2 regions of the Planococcus sp. VCh962 genome follow, and region 2 is predicted to be linked to the other one. Evidence: riboswitches for the same ligand, from Rfam matches in the RefSeq annotation. Region 2 holds a riboswitch; the other holds the start of a gene.

Region 1 (7,135 bases), on a different contig from region 2:
AGAAGCAGGCGAATGTCTCTCCGGTAGAAAGAGCGAAGCCGATCCAAAAAGAAGATCAAGTGCAAATTTCGAACCGGGCCAAAGAAATGTTTGAAAAGAAAAACGAAATCAGTTCGGAAAGACAGGAAAAAATCAATTTGCTGAAAGCCCAGATTCAATCTGGAGATTATCAGGCCAACACGAAAGAAGTGGCGGATAAACTCTTTCAATTTTGGTTTGACAAGTAAGTTCCGGCTTTATGAAGAGGAGAGTGTCAGATGCTGAAGGAATTGGGCACCGCGCTGGATGAATTGATCCGCATACAAAAACAACTGATTGAATTCGCCGGACAAAAGCAAACCGTGCTGATTGAGCGGCGCATCGAAGAGCTCAATGTTTTAGTGAAAGAAGAAGCGAAACTGATCAAACAGCTCAATGCAATAGAAATAGAGCGCGAACAGTTTGCTGCGCAATTGATGGAAGAACATTCGGCAACAAGCTTCACTGAAATGGTAGCTGGCCTCCCGGATGAAATCATGAAGCGGAAATTACAGAACCAAATCCAGACCTTGCAGGAGCTTTTGCAGGAACTGCAGGCTAAAAATAAAATCAACGAACGGCTGCTTCTCGATTCTATGCATTTTGTTCAGCATATGATTGATCAGGTCACGAAGACCAAACAGCAAAATTTCAATTACCAATCGCCATTAGGGCAACAAAAATCACAAACAAGCAATCGCGGCTTTTTTGATACAAAAGCTTGATGGAGCTTAGAAAGTAGGGAATTACATGGTTTCAACATTTCATGGATTAGAGCTAGGGAAGCGTGGATTAGCAGTTGCCCAGACAAACATCACAACAACGGGCCATAACATTGCGAACGCCAATATAGAAGGCTACTCGCGCCAAAAAGTTAATTCAAGCGCTACTCCTTCACTGGATGTCTGGACAAATGGCAAAACAAGCCAGTTGGGCACCGGAGCTCAAATCGACTCGATCACCCGTGTAAGAGACCGCTTTCTGGATGCGCAATACCGCGACCAATCAAGCACATTCGGCGAATGGAGTGTGCGCCAAGAAACCCTTGGACGATTGGAAGTGGCCATCAACGAACCGAGCGAAACCGGCTTGAATTCCGCAATGGATCAGCTCGGGGCTGCATGGCATGACGTACAGAATAATCCGGGCGATGCCTCAGCGCAAGTTGTTTTGAAAGAGCGAGCAGAAGCGTTTGTTGAAACGGCCCAAGCGATGAATAAATCAATGGATCATATTACAGCAGATCTTGACATGCAAAAAGCAGCAGCGCTGCAAGAAGCTGGCGGGCTTATAAAACAAATCAATGAATTGAACGACAGCATCAAGCGAAGCGGCAGCAATTCGAATGATTTGCTTGATAAACGGGATTTATTAGTCAGCAAGCTTTCTGAGATTGTTCCGGTTACAGTGACTGATAAAAAAGATGGAACAGCAGAAGTTAAACTTCCAGCTGGGGTTTTCCAAGCGAACGCGGATGGCGCATTGGTTCTGAATGCTGGTGTTGAAGTTCCAGGCGGCAAATTAGCAGGGTTTCAGAAGTCGATTGCGATGGTTGGTGAATACCAGAAGGAATTGAAAGATACAGTTAAGAAATTCGCAGAAGCGAATGGCATGTCTGCAGGCGATGATAAATTATTCAAAGCGGATGCCAGTTTCACAATTGAAAGTCTGCAAGTCAATAAATCAGCTGCTGTAAACCTTGCTGATAAAGGTGATTTAGAAGGTGCCCAGAAAGATTTCCGGACTCTTGTCAGCAAACTGGGCGTACAAAGCCAAACAGCCATGAACACAGTAGCAAATCACGAATCGGCTTTACTCGCGACAGAAAATCGGCGCCAATCGGTGACTGGCGTTTCGATTGATGAAGAAATGGCGAATTTAATCATGTTCCAGCATGCATACAGTGCAGCTGCTCGATTTGTCACAACAACGGATGAGATGCTGGATACCATCATCAACCGCATGGCAAATTAAAGTTAAGTAACGGAGGTAAATCACGATGAGAGTAACTCAGCAAATGCTGCACCAAAATTCAGTTCGCCATATGAATCAGAATTTAAGCCGCTTCGAAAAAACCAATAGCCAAGTGGCATCCGGAAAGCTTCTTGAACTGCCATCGGATAATCCACATGGCGTCAGCAAAGCCATGAGTTTGAAAAGTTCTCTAGCGGCAAATGGACAATATGAAAAAAACATAGATGAAGCCAACTTATGGCTGGATGAGACAGACCAGACAATCAGCCAGATGACGGATGTCATGCAGCGGGTGCGTGAATTGGCTGTCCACGGCAACAATGGGACATTGGCAGCTGAAGACCGTGCTACGATTGCAGCTGAATTAACGGAATTGGCAAACCAGCTTGAGCAGTTTTCGAACGCCCAAGTGAATGGCCAAAACTTATTCGCTGGAAACCTTGGCGGAGAGAAAACATTTACCATCAGCAACGGCATTACTATAGAAGGAAATGTTTCAAAAACAGCTTTGTTCGGAGAAGGAACATCTGACTTAATCGCTTCAGTGGCAAATTGGGCCGAAAAAATCAGTAAGGGCGAAGAAGTCCCTTTGGATGAAGTGGATGGTGGGCTAAACCGCTTGCTAAGCGTCCAATCTGAAGTCGGTGCCCGCACCAACCGGGTTGAAGCTTTCGAAAATCGGGTGCTGGACAACACTTTGCAGCTTCAAAAAATGCTGTCCAGCATTGAAGATGTCGATTACGCAGAAGCAATGATCAGGCTCAAAAGCGAAGAAAGCATCTACCAGGCAAGTCTTGCTTCTTCGGCAAAAATCATTCAGCCAAGCTTGATGGATTTCTTAAGATAAAGTGAAAAGCAGCCGGAAGTTCTTTTAAAAGAACTCCCGGCTGCTTTTTTGTTAAGTTTTCAATAATTTTTATCGCTAAAAAATATATGCGAAATAAATAAAAAAAGCTACCGGAAGATCCGATAGCCTGAAAACTTCTTTTCTTACCCTCTGATCGTATTCACAAGGCCCATCATATCATCCGCGAACGAAATGGCTTTCCCTTGTGATTGGATCAAGCGCTGAGTGGAAATCAATTCTGTCATTTCTTCGGTCAAATCTACATTCGACATTTCCAAAGCACCTTGCCCGACACGGATGGTTCCGTTATTTTGCTGGGAAAGGTCCACGATGCTCAAGGTGCCATTTCCGATTTGCTCACCTTCAGTTCCGGGGAGCTGATAGCGATTGCCTCCTGCTTTTTCAAGCAAATTAGGACGGCTGATATCTGCAATACTCAATTGAATCCGGTCCGCAGTTTTGCCAGGAGTCTTATAAGTAATTTCCAAGGTGCCGTTTTCATTGACTTTGATGCCGCTGTAATCGGAATCAAATGAAATGGGGTTATTGTTGATGTCCAGTACGGCATCTCCGTTTGAAGTTACCAAGTTGACTTGATTTGAATTCAATACGGGTTGGGCCTGGAAAGATCCGTCTTTGGTATAGAAGACATTTCCTTCAGAAGCAACCCGGAAAAATCCAGTGCTTCCTTGAAGCATAAAATCAAGGTCGCGGCCAGTCTGCCGGATCGATCCTTGTTCACTTCGAAGGCTCGTTTCGGCGATTTTTACACCTGAACCAATCCGTAGGCCATTTGGAGTGATTCTGCCGATTTCGTTATGGGCACCTGCTTGTTTAGTGATCGATTGAACGAGGGTGTCAGAGAAATTTGCCTCTTGCCGTTTATAGCCGTTCGTATTGACATTTGAAATATTGTTGGCGATGACGTCGACTTTTTTCTGAAGTTCACGCATCGAATTTGCTGCTGTATTCATTTGAATGTTCATCTAGGGGAGACCTCCATTTTACACACGGCCAATTTCGTTGACCGCTTTTTCCATGCTCCGATCGTACGCCTGCAAGACTTTCTGGTTCGATTCGAAGCCTCGGTACGTAGCCATCATATCAGTCATTGTCTGCGTCAAATCGACATTTGATGATTCAACAAATCCTTGCTTAACAAATGAACGGGAATTATTGAGAAACGGAACGTCTTCAGCAAGCTGCGGAGCGTCCGCTCCAGTACCTTCCCAACGCATTAAACCGTGGCCTTCTTTTACAAGTTGTTCCGGATTTTCAGTGTAGCCAATCCATAGGTTATTAGTACCAGTTCCATCCGGGAAAGTTATTGTGCCATCATCTCCGACTGTAAATTCTTTTGAATCCACACGGATAGGAGCGAGATCGGCATCTAGCACATTATAGCCTTCACTTGTCTTCAATAAGCCGTCCGGCCCGACTGAAAACTGTCCATTTTTGGTGTAGCGCACTTCATCATTAGAAAGCGAGACGGCAAAAAGCAGCGAGCCGCGCTGCTGCGTTCCGGGAACGACTGGCAGCAAATCATCCGTCAATGCAAAATCGGTCGAGTTTCCTGTAGATTTTAAAGCACCTTGTGTGAAGGAAGGAATGCCTTCCTGAGCGTAAACTCCGGTAGACATCTTCCCGAGATGCGGACCAGAAGCGGCAGTTTTTGCTGAACCCATCGCTTTAATAAGTTGGTCAGGGAAAGAGCGGATCATGGTTTGATCTTGTTTGAATCCAGGGGTATTGGCGTTCGCCAAATTATTTGTCAGAATCTGTTGTTTTCTGTTATGTGCCATCATTCCAGAAGTAGCGGTGTGGAGTCCACGAAACATAATAGTTCATTCCTCTCAAAACTTAATAACCTTATTCACGCGATAGCATAACATTAATTTATGACTATTAACAGATATAATTGTAAATTTTATACTAATAAATTTAAAAAAGAAAAATATACAAATTAATACAAACATGTTACTATAATTTCGAACTCAATTTTAAAAATGGTACGAAATAACGAGTTTGAAAATGAAATAGCTGAAATCATAACGATAATGGCAAACCTGTCGAAAGGCAGGGACGCAAAGCTACGGGCCTAAATATATTCCATATAAATGGCAGCCGGGTTACCGAAAAATGGTTGATTTAGTATAAATCCGCCTTTTTTAGAGGTGTTTTTTTATTGTCGAAATTTCCATAAAGGAGCAAAAAAATGAATCTTTTTCCTCAATCGTTTCAGTCTTTGGAACAAGCCATGTCAACCGCCACTTTGCAGCAGCGCGTCCATACCGCCAATATTGCCAATGTGGACACCCCGAATTATAAAAGCAAAGAAGTAAACTTCAAAAAAGCTCTGGATAGCGCAATTAGCAACCAGTCCATGTCAAGTTTCAAAACAGATGCCAGACACATAGCGTTCAGCACAGAAAACGGCCAGGCTTCTAGCGCTCTTATAAAAGAAAACAATTCCACTAAAATAACCCCGAACGGCAATAACGTCGATATGGATGTGGAAATGGCCGAGCTTGCCAAAAATCAATTATGGTACAACGCCTTGACAGATCGGGTCAATGGAAAATTCAATTCACTGCGCACCGTAATCGAAGGGAGATAATAAGAGATGAACTTATTTAATGGCTTAAATATCAGTGCCTCTGGATTAACTGCGAACCGCCTTCGAATGGATGTGGTGTCATCCAATATCGCGAATGCCAATACTAACCGGGCTCAGCTCGTGGACGGGGAATGGGTGCCATACCGCCGGAAAACCGTGGAACTGACACAAAATGGTGTTTCGCCTTTTCAGCAGCAGCTTTCATCCGCAATGAATCGCGGAGCTGGCCCGGTGTCGGGAGTTTCGGTTTCTTCTATTGAAGAAGACCGGGCACCATTTGTTCAGACATATGACCCGAATCATCCCGATGCGGATGAGAACGGTTATGTCCAATCACCAAACGTGGATCCTGTAAAAGAAATGGTCGACTTGATGTCAGCAACCCGTTCTTATGAAGCGAACGTTACAGCTTTGAACGCATCCAAAAGCATGTTTATGAAAGCACTGGAAATCGGCAAGTAAGCCGCCAGGCTATTTAGGAGGTAATTATGGAAACGATTAGCCAAATACAAACACCTTTTTTACAAAATCAGCCGATTGCAAAACCGAGTACGGAAAACAAAGTGGAAGGTTTTGGAGAAATTTTCAAAAAGTCGCTTGAAGACGTGAAAGCGGCCCAAAACGAGTCCGATAAATTAACGAACCAATTAGTGACAGGGGAAGTACAAGATGTCCATGAAGTGATGATTGCTTCGCAAAAAGCGAGTTTATCCCTGCAAATGACAGTCCAGGTCCGCAATAAAGTAGTAGAAGCTTATCAGGAAGTAATGAGAATGCAATTATGATTCCGGCACATGACAAGAAGGATGGAGCATAGATGAAAGAAAAGATAACCGTATACCGAACGAAGATGAAAGAGTCGTGGGAAAAATTTCCGAAATCGACGAAGTGGATTATCGCCGGTTCCCTCATTGGGACGATTTTATTGATTTCGATTTTTGCGTTCTTGAATTCGAGAACCGAATATGCGGTGCTGTATTCGGATTTATCTCCTTCAGAAGCCGGAGAAATAAAGACAGCCATCGAAGAACAAGGAATTCCGGTTCAAGTGTCAGCAGACTCCAAAACCATCAGTGTTCCGGATGAAGAAGTCGCCAATTTGAAAGTCAGCCTGGCTGCTGATGGCATTCCGCAAAGCGGCAACGTCAATTATAGTATTTTCAGTGAAAATATGGGGCTTGGCATGACTGACCGCCATTTTGATGTAGTGGAACGTGATGCGATGCAAAATGAATTAGCGAATTTGATCAAACAAATCAAAGGCGTCAATGAAGCGAGCGTCATGATTACTTTGCCGAAAGAAAACATCTGGATCACCGATGAAGAACAAGTAGCGACAGCATCTGTAGTGGTCCAAGGAGACCCGACGTTCGAGCTCGACCAGAAGCAGATCAATGGTTTATACCATTTGATCAGCAAGAGTGTACCGAACTTGCCGGCTGACCAGATTGTGATCATGAACCAGAACGGCCAAGTATTCGAAGCGCTTGAGGAAAACCAGATGGACACGACGCTGTCGGTTTACCAGCAGCAACGTGAAATCCAGAAAGACATTGAAAAAGATATCCAGCGCCAACTGCAGCAAATGCTCGGCATGACGATGGGCCAGGATAAAGTAATTGTTTCCGTAATGACCAGCATGGACTTTACAAAAGAAAAACGTGAAGAAAATCTGGTGG
Region 2 (7,135 bases):
TCCTGATCCGTCATATAAAAATCCTACGATTTCTCCGCAACCGGTTAAAATGAAAAAAGATTTCCTGGTGGATACAAAGGTTCAGCCCACTTACCTGTCTTTCTATTATCCTTTAGGTGCCGTACAGGAAAAACTTCCTGTTTACATCAATTTCCACGGCGGAGCATTCATTATGAATGACAAAGAGCTGGATGATCCATACTGCCGCTTCCTGGCGAACCAGACAGGCTGCGTAATCCTTAATATTGGTATTGCAAAAGCTCCGGAGTACCCGTTTCCGAAACCGATTGAACAGAGTTATGAGATTCTTCAATGGTTGAAGAACAGAGGTGACGAGTTGAATATCGACCCGAACCAGATCCTGGTGGGAGGGCAAAGTTCAGGTGCAAATATCGCAGCAGCCCTCTGTCTTTATCTTGAAGAACGTTCAGACGTGCAGCCTCTTCTTCAAGTATTGTCTTGCCCGATGCTGGATTTCGTCACGCCGCACGCGGCTAAACCCGAACCGAAATGGCTGCGTGCCCGGTACCCTCAAGTCGCTAATTTTTTGAATAAATGTTATTTGCCGGATCCAGCACAAGCTTCCCATCCGCTGGCCTCGCCTGTCTGTGCTGATATCGGAAATGGCTTAGCCCCTGCCCTTATTCTCATTGCCGAGCATGACGCATTCAGGCCGGAAGCCGAAATCTATGCCGGGAAATTAAAAGCTGCCGGGATACAAGTCCATGATGAGATTTTCGAAGGCGTCTCTCATGCATTTACACATTTAGGACCAAAATCTGAGGCTGTGAAAGCTTGGAAGCTGGTAGCGGAAAAAATCAAGGAAGCGATTGCTTCATATCAGGATCAAAACAAAAATACACTTCGTTAATTATCAGTCGGCTTTCCATATTGACGAGTCAATTACTGCTGCTTCTCTCATTTGTTAAATTAAAAAATAGCCGTTCTCAGAATCATTGATTCTTTTGAGGACGGCTATTTCATAGAAGAAAATAGAGAAAAGATGTGCTTTCTACAATCATTTTTCTTTCAATTCCATCATGACTCGATGGTCCAAGGCAGTTTACATTATTCATTTATATGTGTTTCCATGAATTCATTAACATATTTGCTCATTTCCTTATATTGCGTCCAATGCATGTAATGCCCTCCTTCTAAAGTGACAAGCTTGTTTGATGATCCGTGACTTAACTGAGCTTGATAATAAATCTCCTTTGATTTTCCATCTTCATCGATTACTTTATTTTCTTCCGGGGTAAAAATCATGACAGGTAAATCAGACGGGAACTTCATATCAATCATTTTATCAACATTCTGCTGAATTTCATTTGTTTCGTTGATTACATTTTCATTGTAGCCGTTCCAAGCAAATAATTTTTTTAGCATTTTTAACTTTTCTTCCGAATAAGCAGTTTCTTTAGCTTCAGGAAGAAAAATATCCGGATTCAAAGAAGATACCATTCTTGTAATTCCAGTTGGTACTGCAAAACCTATCAATTTGGGAAGTGTAGGGGCAGAATCACCACGATAATCAAATTGCTTAGGCAATGTTGGATCGATTCCTATAACCGCTTCAATCTCTTCTGGATATTTATTGGCGTAATACATGCTGTAAATCCCGGAAATGGAATGCGGCATAAGTATATACGGACCTTCTATATTTGCTTTTTGTAATGCTATTCTTATTTCTTCCACTATATTTTCCACTGTTCGTTCCTTTTCAGTCATATCACTCCAGCCATAGCCAAATAACTCTACCACTACCACCTTATTCTTCTTCGACATTTCGTTTATTAGAGGTTCAAAATCCAATACCGGTGCCGCAGTTCCTAATCCACTTAATAAAACGATCGTATTGTCCCCTTTGCCCTTTGTATAGATATGCATCTTGTTGCCATCTACTTCAACTAATTGACCGATTGCCGGATACTTTTTTTGTTCATATGCAGTCGAAACATTACTGGTAAGGGCCCAAAGAACAAAGACTGCTGCCATAGCTAAAAGAACATTCCTTAAAACTTTCCAAGATCTGCTTATCTTTTCAGTTTTCATCGTTTTCCCTGCTTTCTATGGTTTCTTTTTCTTTGACTACATCTTAGCGTGTGAACGCCTTCTGTGTAATGAACCTAGGAATTATTTTAAGCTCCGCCTTGAGGCTGATTAAAATCTACGTATATAATTTAATAGGCGTTTCTATTCTCTTGTATCGATCAACATAGCTTATCGTGTATTGGTCCACGCTCTGGCCCGATAGCTGAACAAATTAATCATCAGGGATCCAAACATTAGGGATTGCCCTTATTGAGTGTTACACTGATTTTTAAGAACTCAATGAAATCTTAAAGACTTTTCCTAATCACTTTCCATATTGGGAAAAGCGCCTCTACTATGAAACTCAACAGCATCAAAGTTTTTCTAGAGACGATGTTTGAATACAACATTGTGAACATCTACCAAGTATTTACAGCAGAGGACGGCCAAAGCTTATCCATACGCTGCTTGTCTGGTACAATGACATTTGAAATTTCCAATGGCCATACGCAAGAGCTTATTCAACACGGTTCACTTGAAGACACAGCTGAATACATCGCTGCGTTTTTAGCTTATTCTAAAATGAGCAAAAGCTCCTGATGAGTCAGGAGCTTTTTTTCGATTGAAGCCTATTAAATCTGGATGCAATGTCATTAACCAACTTAAAACCATCTGAGAATCAGCCAATTGCCACACCAAAGAAAAGAAGGCGAGCATTGTGAAATTGGAACACATCAAGAAACTATTGCAGATATCGTGTACTTTTAATTCTTCTTCCATCAGCCACTCCTTCAGCATTGGCTTAAATGATACGGTAACGGTTAAGTGTATCCAAGAGACATTTATCCTTGAAGTCTCATCCAGTGAAGATTCGCCTATTGAATATTACATTTCAATTGACGAAGCGGCTGAAGCACTGTATAAAAAAATTCAACTTAATAAAGTGGACTGATTTCCTTATTATAGAAAAGTTTCTCCTTTCCTTCCTTATAGGAAATACAGGAAATATCCAAGATTTGCTCTTTCTATCCATTTAAAATGAGCTTGCCACAACAAAAAGTTCGTAAAAGTATATATGAACAAAAAAGGAATGAAATTTTACGAGAAGCTACTTCCTTGCCAAAAAAATTTATGCTATAGCGTCGGTACGTTGATCTTCCATTCGGTTCTTTACTGATTTCTTAAGAAAAAAATCCAGCCCTCTTATAGTGAGGACTGGATCTTAGAGACGCTATTCTTATTTGTCTATCTTTCGAGAAACGCTGATTTATTCATCGTTGTTGTCTTCATCTTCTTTGTCTTCAAATTCCTGCTTGGCTTCCAACTCTTTGCCACTGAAGAATTCCACTTCAATTTCCAACTCCTCAAAAGTATCGACGCCAAGAGCTTCTTTTACATGATCAATTAGCTGATTTTCTGTCATATCAGGTGCCAGCGCTAAACGTGTGATAATCGTTTCCGCGTTCTTTATACCAATTTCGTCTTTAAATTCTACACTTAGCTTATGCTTCTTCAGCTTGTACTTGAATTTAAACTTGTCGCCTTGTTCATTCTTCAATGTTATTTCAAGTTCTTTCACTTCGTTGGCGTTTGGCACTCCATCTTTGTCAAAGTCTTCATGGCTATCCTTAACACCGTCTTTGTCGCTGTCAGAAGTGACCGGGTTGGAGCCCACTGCAAATTCCAATGCATTGACAAGTGTATCCCGGTCTTTATCTTCTTCCCCATCGCTCAAGCCGTCTTTATCTGTATCGGCATTCAAAGGATTTGTTCCCACTATAAATTCTTCTATCGTGTACAAGTCGTCAAGGTCGTTGTCTTCATTGGCATCCGATATGCCGTCTTTATCCGTATCGGCTTTTAACGGATTCAGTTTCGCTTGAATTTCTTGAAGATTCGTCAACTTGTCTTTATCCGGATCTTCTTTTCCATCCGCCAGCTTGTCTTTGTCCGTGTCTTTGTTCGCCGGGTTAGAATTTAATTGGTATTCCTGCAAATTGGTCAATCCGTCTTTATCTTTGTCTTTTGAAGCAACTGATTTCCCGAAACCTAAATGGTATTTCTCCTGCCAATCGTCGGGTATTCCGTTTTTGTCTTTATCTACCTTTACAGCTTTCGCCTTTTTCGCCGGTTCGGATTCTCTTCCAGCAGCATCCGCAATATCCAAGCCTTGAGAAAAAACCAATGACGCTGCCAGTGTCATTCCCACTATTTTCTTCATTTCATCCACTCCTCTTCTTTTTATCCCGTGAACGGCAGCTGGCTGGCATGGCAGTATCCTGCAGAAGCCCCTTTAGCTTTGCGTCCCATGTTTTCACATGGTTTGCCCTTAGTAGGAGTATACTGGGTAGGCGGCATTCTATAATGATTATAATGATCTATTTTTAAGTAATATAAAAACATTTATTCATTTACTTATCCCCTTCTTTTAGCGAAGGCATTCTTCTTAAATCTTATTTTTTCAATGCAATTCCTGCGCTTCCACTGTTCGGTTGAAGCGTTCTTTGCATGTAAATCGCAAGAGCCCCTGTTGGACCAATAAAATAGTCCGGCAGGGGCTCTTTTTAATAAAAGAGGCAAACGCATTACTTGCATGAAAAGTAAAAAAGAGGCTATTTCACCGATGCTTCTGTTCTTAATTCTTGATGCAGTACTTCTCCGATGCGCTTCATGCCTTCAATGATCCGTTCTTCTGAAGCGTTTGAGAAGTTTAGCCGAAGCGCATTTTTTTGTGAGCTAGTTGCGAAAAAGGCGTCTCCCGGCAGCACGGCGACGCCGTTTTCAAGACAAGTTATCGAGACTTTTCTGGAATCAATGGCATCGGGTAGTTCCACCCAAATAAACAGTCCACCTTCCGGCTTCACGCAGGAAACCGCTTCAGGGAAGTACTGATTCACGCAAGCATACATCGTATGGCATCTGCCTTGATATACAGCGTTGATTTTCTCGATATGCGCATCGATATCGTTCTGTTCCATGTACTTTGAGGTAATCCGCTGTGCAAAGCCATCAGAATGCATATCTGCGGATTCCTTGAATGCCACATATTTTTCGATGATTGCTTCGTCGGCACATATCCAGCCGAGCCGCAGCCCTGGTGCGAATATTTTCGAGAAAGAACTCATGTAAATAACGCGGCCTTCTGTATCAAAATGTTTGATCGGCGGAATGGGAGTTCCGGAAAAACGGATAGCGCCGTACGGATTATCTTCCAAAATCAGAACGTCGTATTGTTGAGCCAACTCCAGCATCCGCTTTCTTCTGTCCCAGCTCAGCGTACGGCCCGTCGGGTTCTGAAAATCAGGAATCGTATAGATAAATTTCGCATGCGGATTCTCCTGAAGCCTTTTTTCCAAGTCTTCCATGAGCATGCCGTTCTCATCCATCTCGACGTCTACAATATGGGCGTTGCAGATGTTAAAAACGTTTAGAGCTGCCAGGTAAGTGGGGCTTTCACAGATAACCGTATCCCCCTCTTCCAGGAAAAGGCGTCCCGTCAGGTCAATTGCCTGCTGGGAACCGGAGGTGATCATGACTTGATTCAAATTCGCATGAATTCCGATCGCTTCCATTCGCTCGAGCGTTTTTTTGCGGAGCGGAGCAAAGCCTTCCGTCGGGCTGTATTGAAGGGAAACCGGTCCATCTTCTGTCAGAACAGCTTCACTTGCCGTTTTCAAGGCCTCCATGGGAAACAGTTCCGGGGCCGGAAGTCCTCCGGCAAAAGAAATCAATTCGGGCTGTTCTGAAGCGGTTAAGATAATCCGCATATCCGAAGGTTTCATCGCGTTGGCTCTCTTGGTGAATTTATGAATCATGTCTGATCCTCCTGTATACTGTGAATTGTAAAAATCAACTTTATTGTCGATTCGTTTGATCATTAGCCGTTCAAATGGGTGTAACGACTCTATAAATAATTGTTTAAGTATGTGACTCCGATAGCAGGCAATAGAAATACATCCTATTTCCTTAAGAAAACATATTACATTAATTTCGCCCTCAATACCCGTTTAAAGTTTAGTAGTGACGCATAATTTGTTGCATTCATGTTTAAGGCTTATTTTCACTTTGACGAAATATTAAATGAAAAGTGACGTGCCTCTTTACTCTAAGAAAGTTCTTGCTGTAGAGACCGTTCGTAAAAATATACTTCAATTTACAAAGAAGGAGAAGAGACGCGCTTCGATTAATCTCTTTTCTTCCTCTGCTTTCAAGCAGTTTCTAAAAACAGCTGGTACTTATGCAAAGCCCTGCTAAAGAGATCCTCGTCTTAGGGACGCTGATAAAAAGAGGTGGGACAATGAAGCTGGCATCCGGTCAGGACAACCCCTTTATCGGGAAGGATAGAGAAGAATGGCTGGAAGCCATCATGGATGAATACGGCGACCGATTGACCAGACTGGCATACACTTATTTGCATGCTTAAGGGAAGCCGGAGGAAATTGTTCATTCGGAATCGGAAGCCGACGAAAGCAACAATATACTGGAAGAACCGATGTTTGAAGGGATCAAGCTGGCCTCTGAAGAAAAAAACAGCCTGCTATCGAAGGCGATGAGTACCAATATGGAGAGTTATATGGAGGGAAATCTGGCCAATTAGTGTTTATAAGCCTATTTAGCTTGATAAACAAGTTGAATAACTTTCCCATTAAAGAAAGATGAGACAGGAAATGCTTGCCTATCCCATCTTTCTTTTTTATCTATTTGTCTATTGAACCAAGCCCTGTTCTATCATTTGCCGGTTTTAGAGACCTTCAGATAAAAGTCTCCTTTCTCTTTATCATACCGATAACCGGGTCCTTGAGTCATTGTCATCGGTGATATATTCAATCTCTGCAAATCCACAAGTAAGTGCATGCCGGTTCAGCAATTCGATTGCCACCTGATTTTTGCAATAAATGGTGACATAACTGCAATCAACCACCAGCAGAACCAGTTCGCAATCACTTTCCCTGAATTCTTCGTATGTATGCACAGGGCGGACTTGGCCTTTTGGAAAGGCTTGTAACTCAGCGAAAATCACGTAATACTCATTCGTCTCCAATAGATCTTTAAGTTCCGCTCCGCCGATTACCTCTCGTTCATCCGAGAAAAGATCTTTATCTGA

The links. Region 2 has a riboswitch for cyclic di-GMP ahead of AC3AQ9_RS04700 (hypothetical protein). Riboswitches for the same ligand answer to the same signal wherever they lie in the genome.
Region 1: linked by a shared signal. The riboswitch ahead of flgB (flagellar basal body rod protein FlgB) and the one ahead of AC3AQ9_RS04700 (hypothetical protein) in region 2 are both predicted to bind cyclic di-GMP.

Annotation. Positions count from the first base shown of each region.
Region 1 covers NZ_JBYLHS010000002.1:23,610-30,744, reverse strand. Annotated here, with positions in the region: gene flgM (flagellar biosynthesis anti-sigma factor FlgM) at 1-227, shown strand, start outside; gene AC3AQ9_RS07675 (flagellar protein FlgN) at 258-743, shown strand; gene flgK (flagellar hook-associated protein FlgK) at 769-1,992, shown strand; gene flgL (flagellar hook-associated protein FlgL) at 2,018-2,839, shown strand; gene AC3AQ9_RS07660 (flagellar hook-basal body protein) at 2,983-3,825, opposite strand; gene AC3AQ9_RS07655 (flagellar hook-basal body protein) at 3,844-4,677, opposite strand; cyclic di-GMP riboswitch class I at 4,889-4,976, shown strand; gene flgB (flagellar basal body rod protein FlgB) at 5,055-5,456, shown strand; gene flgC (flagellar basal body rod protein FlgC) at 5,463-5,918, shown strand; gene fliE (flagellar hook-basal body complex protein FliE) at 5,945-6,241, shown strand; gene fliF (flagellar basal-body MS-ring/collar protein FliF) at 6,274-7,135, shown strand, end outside.
Region 2 covers NZ_JBYLHS010000001.1:929,368-936,502, forward strand. Annotated here, with positions in the region: gene AC3AQ9_RS04680 (alpha/beta hydrolase) at 1-871, shown strand, start outside; gene AC3AQ9_RS04685 (alpha/beta fold hydrolase) at 1,069-2,052, opposite strand; gene AC3AQ9_RS04690 (hypothetical protein) at 2,389-2,631, shown strand; gene AC3AQ9_RS04695 (hypothetical protein) at 2,750-2,983, shown strand; gene AC3AQ9_RS04700 (hypothetical protein) at 3,299-4,252, opposite strand; cyclic di-GMP riboswitch class I at 4,283-4,369, opposite strand; gene AC3AQ9_RS04705 (aminotransferase-like domain-containing protein) at 4,644-5,846, opposite strand; gene AC3AQ9_RS04710 (hypothetical protein) at 6,329-6,454, shown strand; gene AC3AQ9_RS04715 (DUF2691 family protein) at 6,809-7,135, opposite strand, start outside.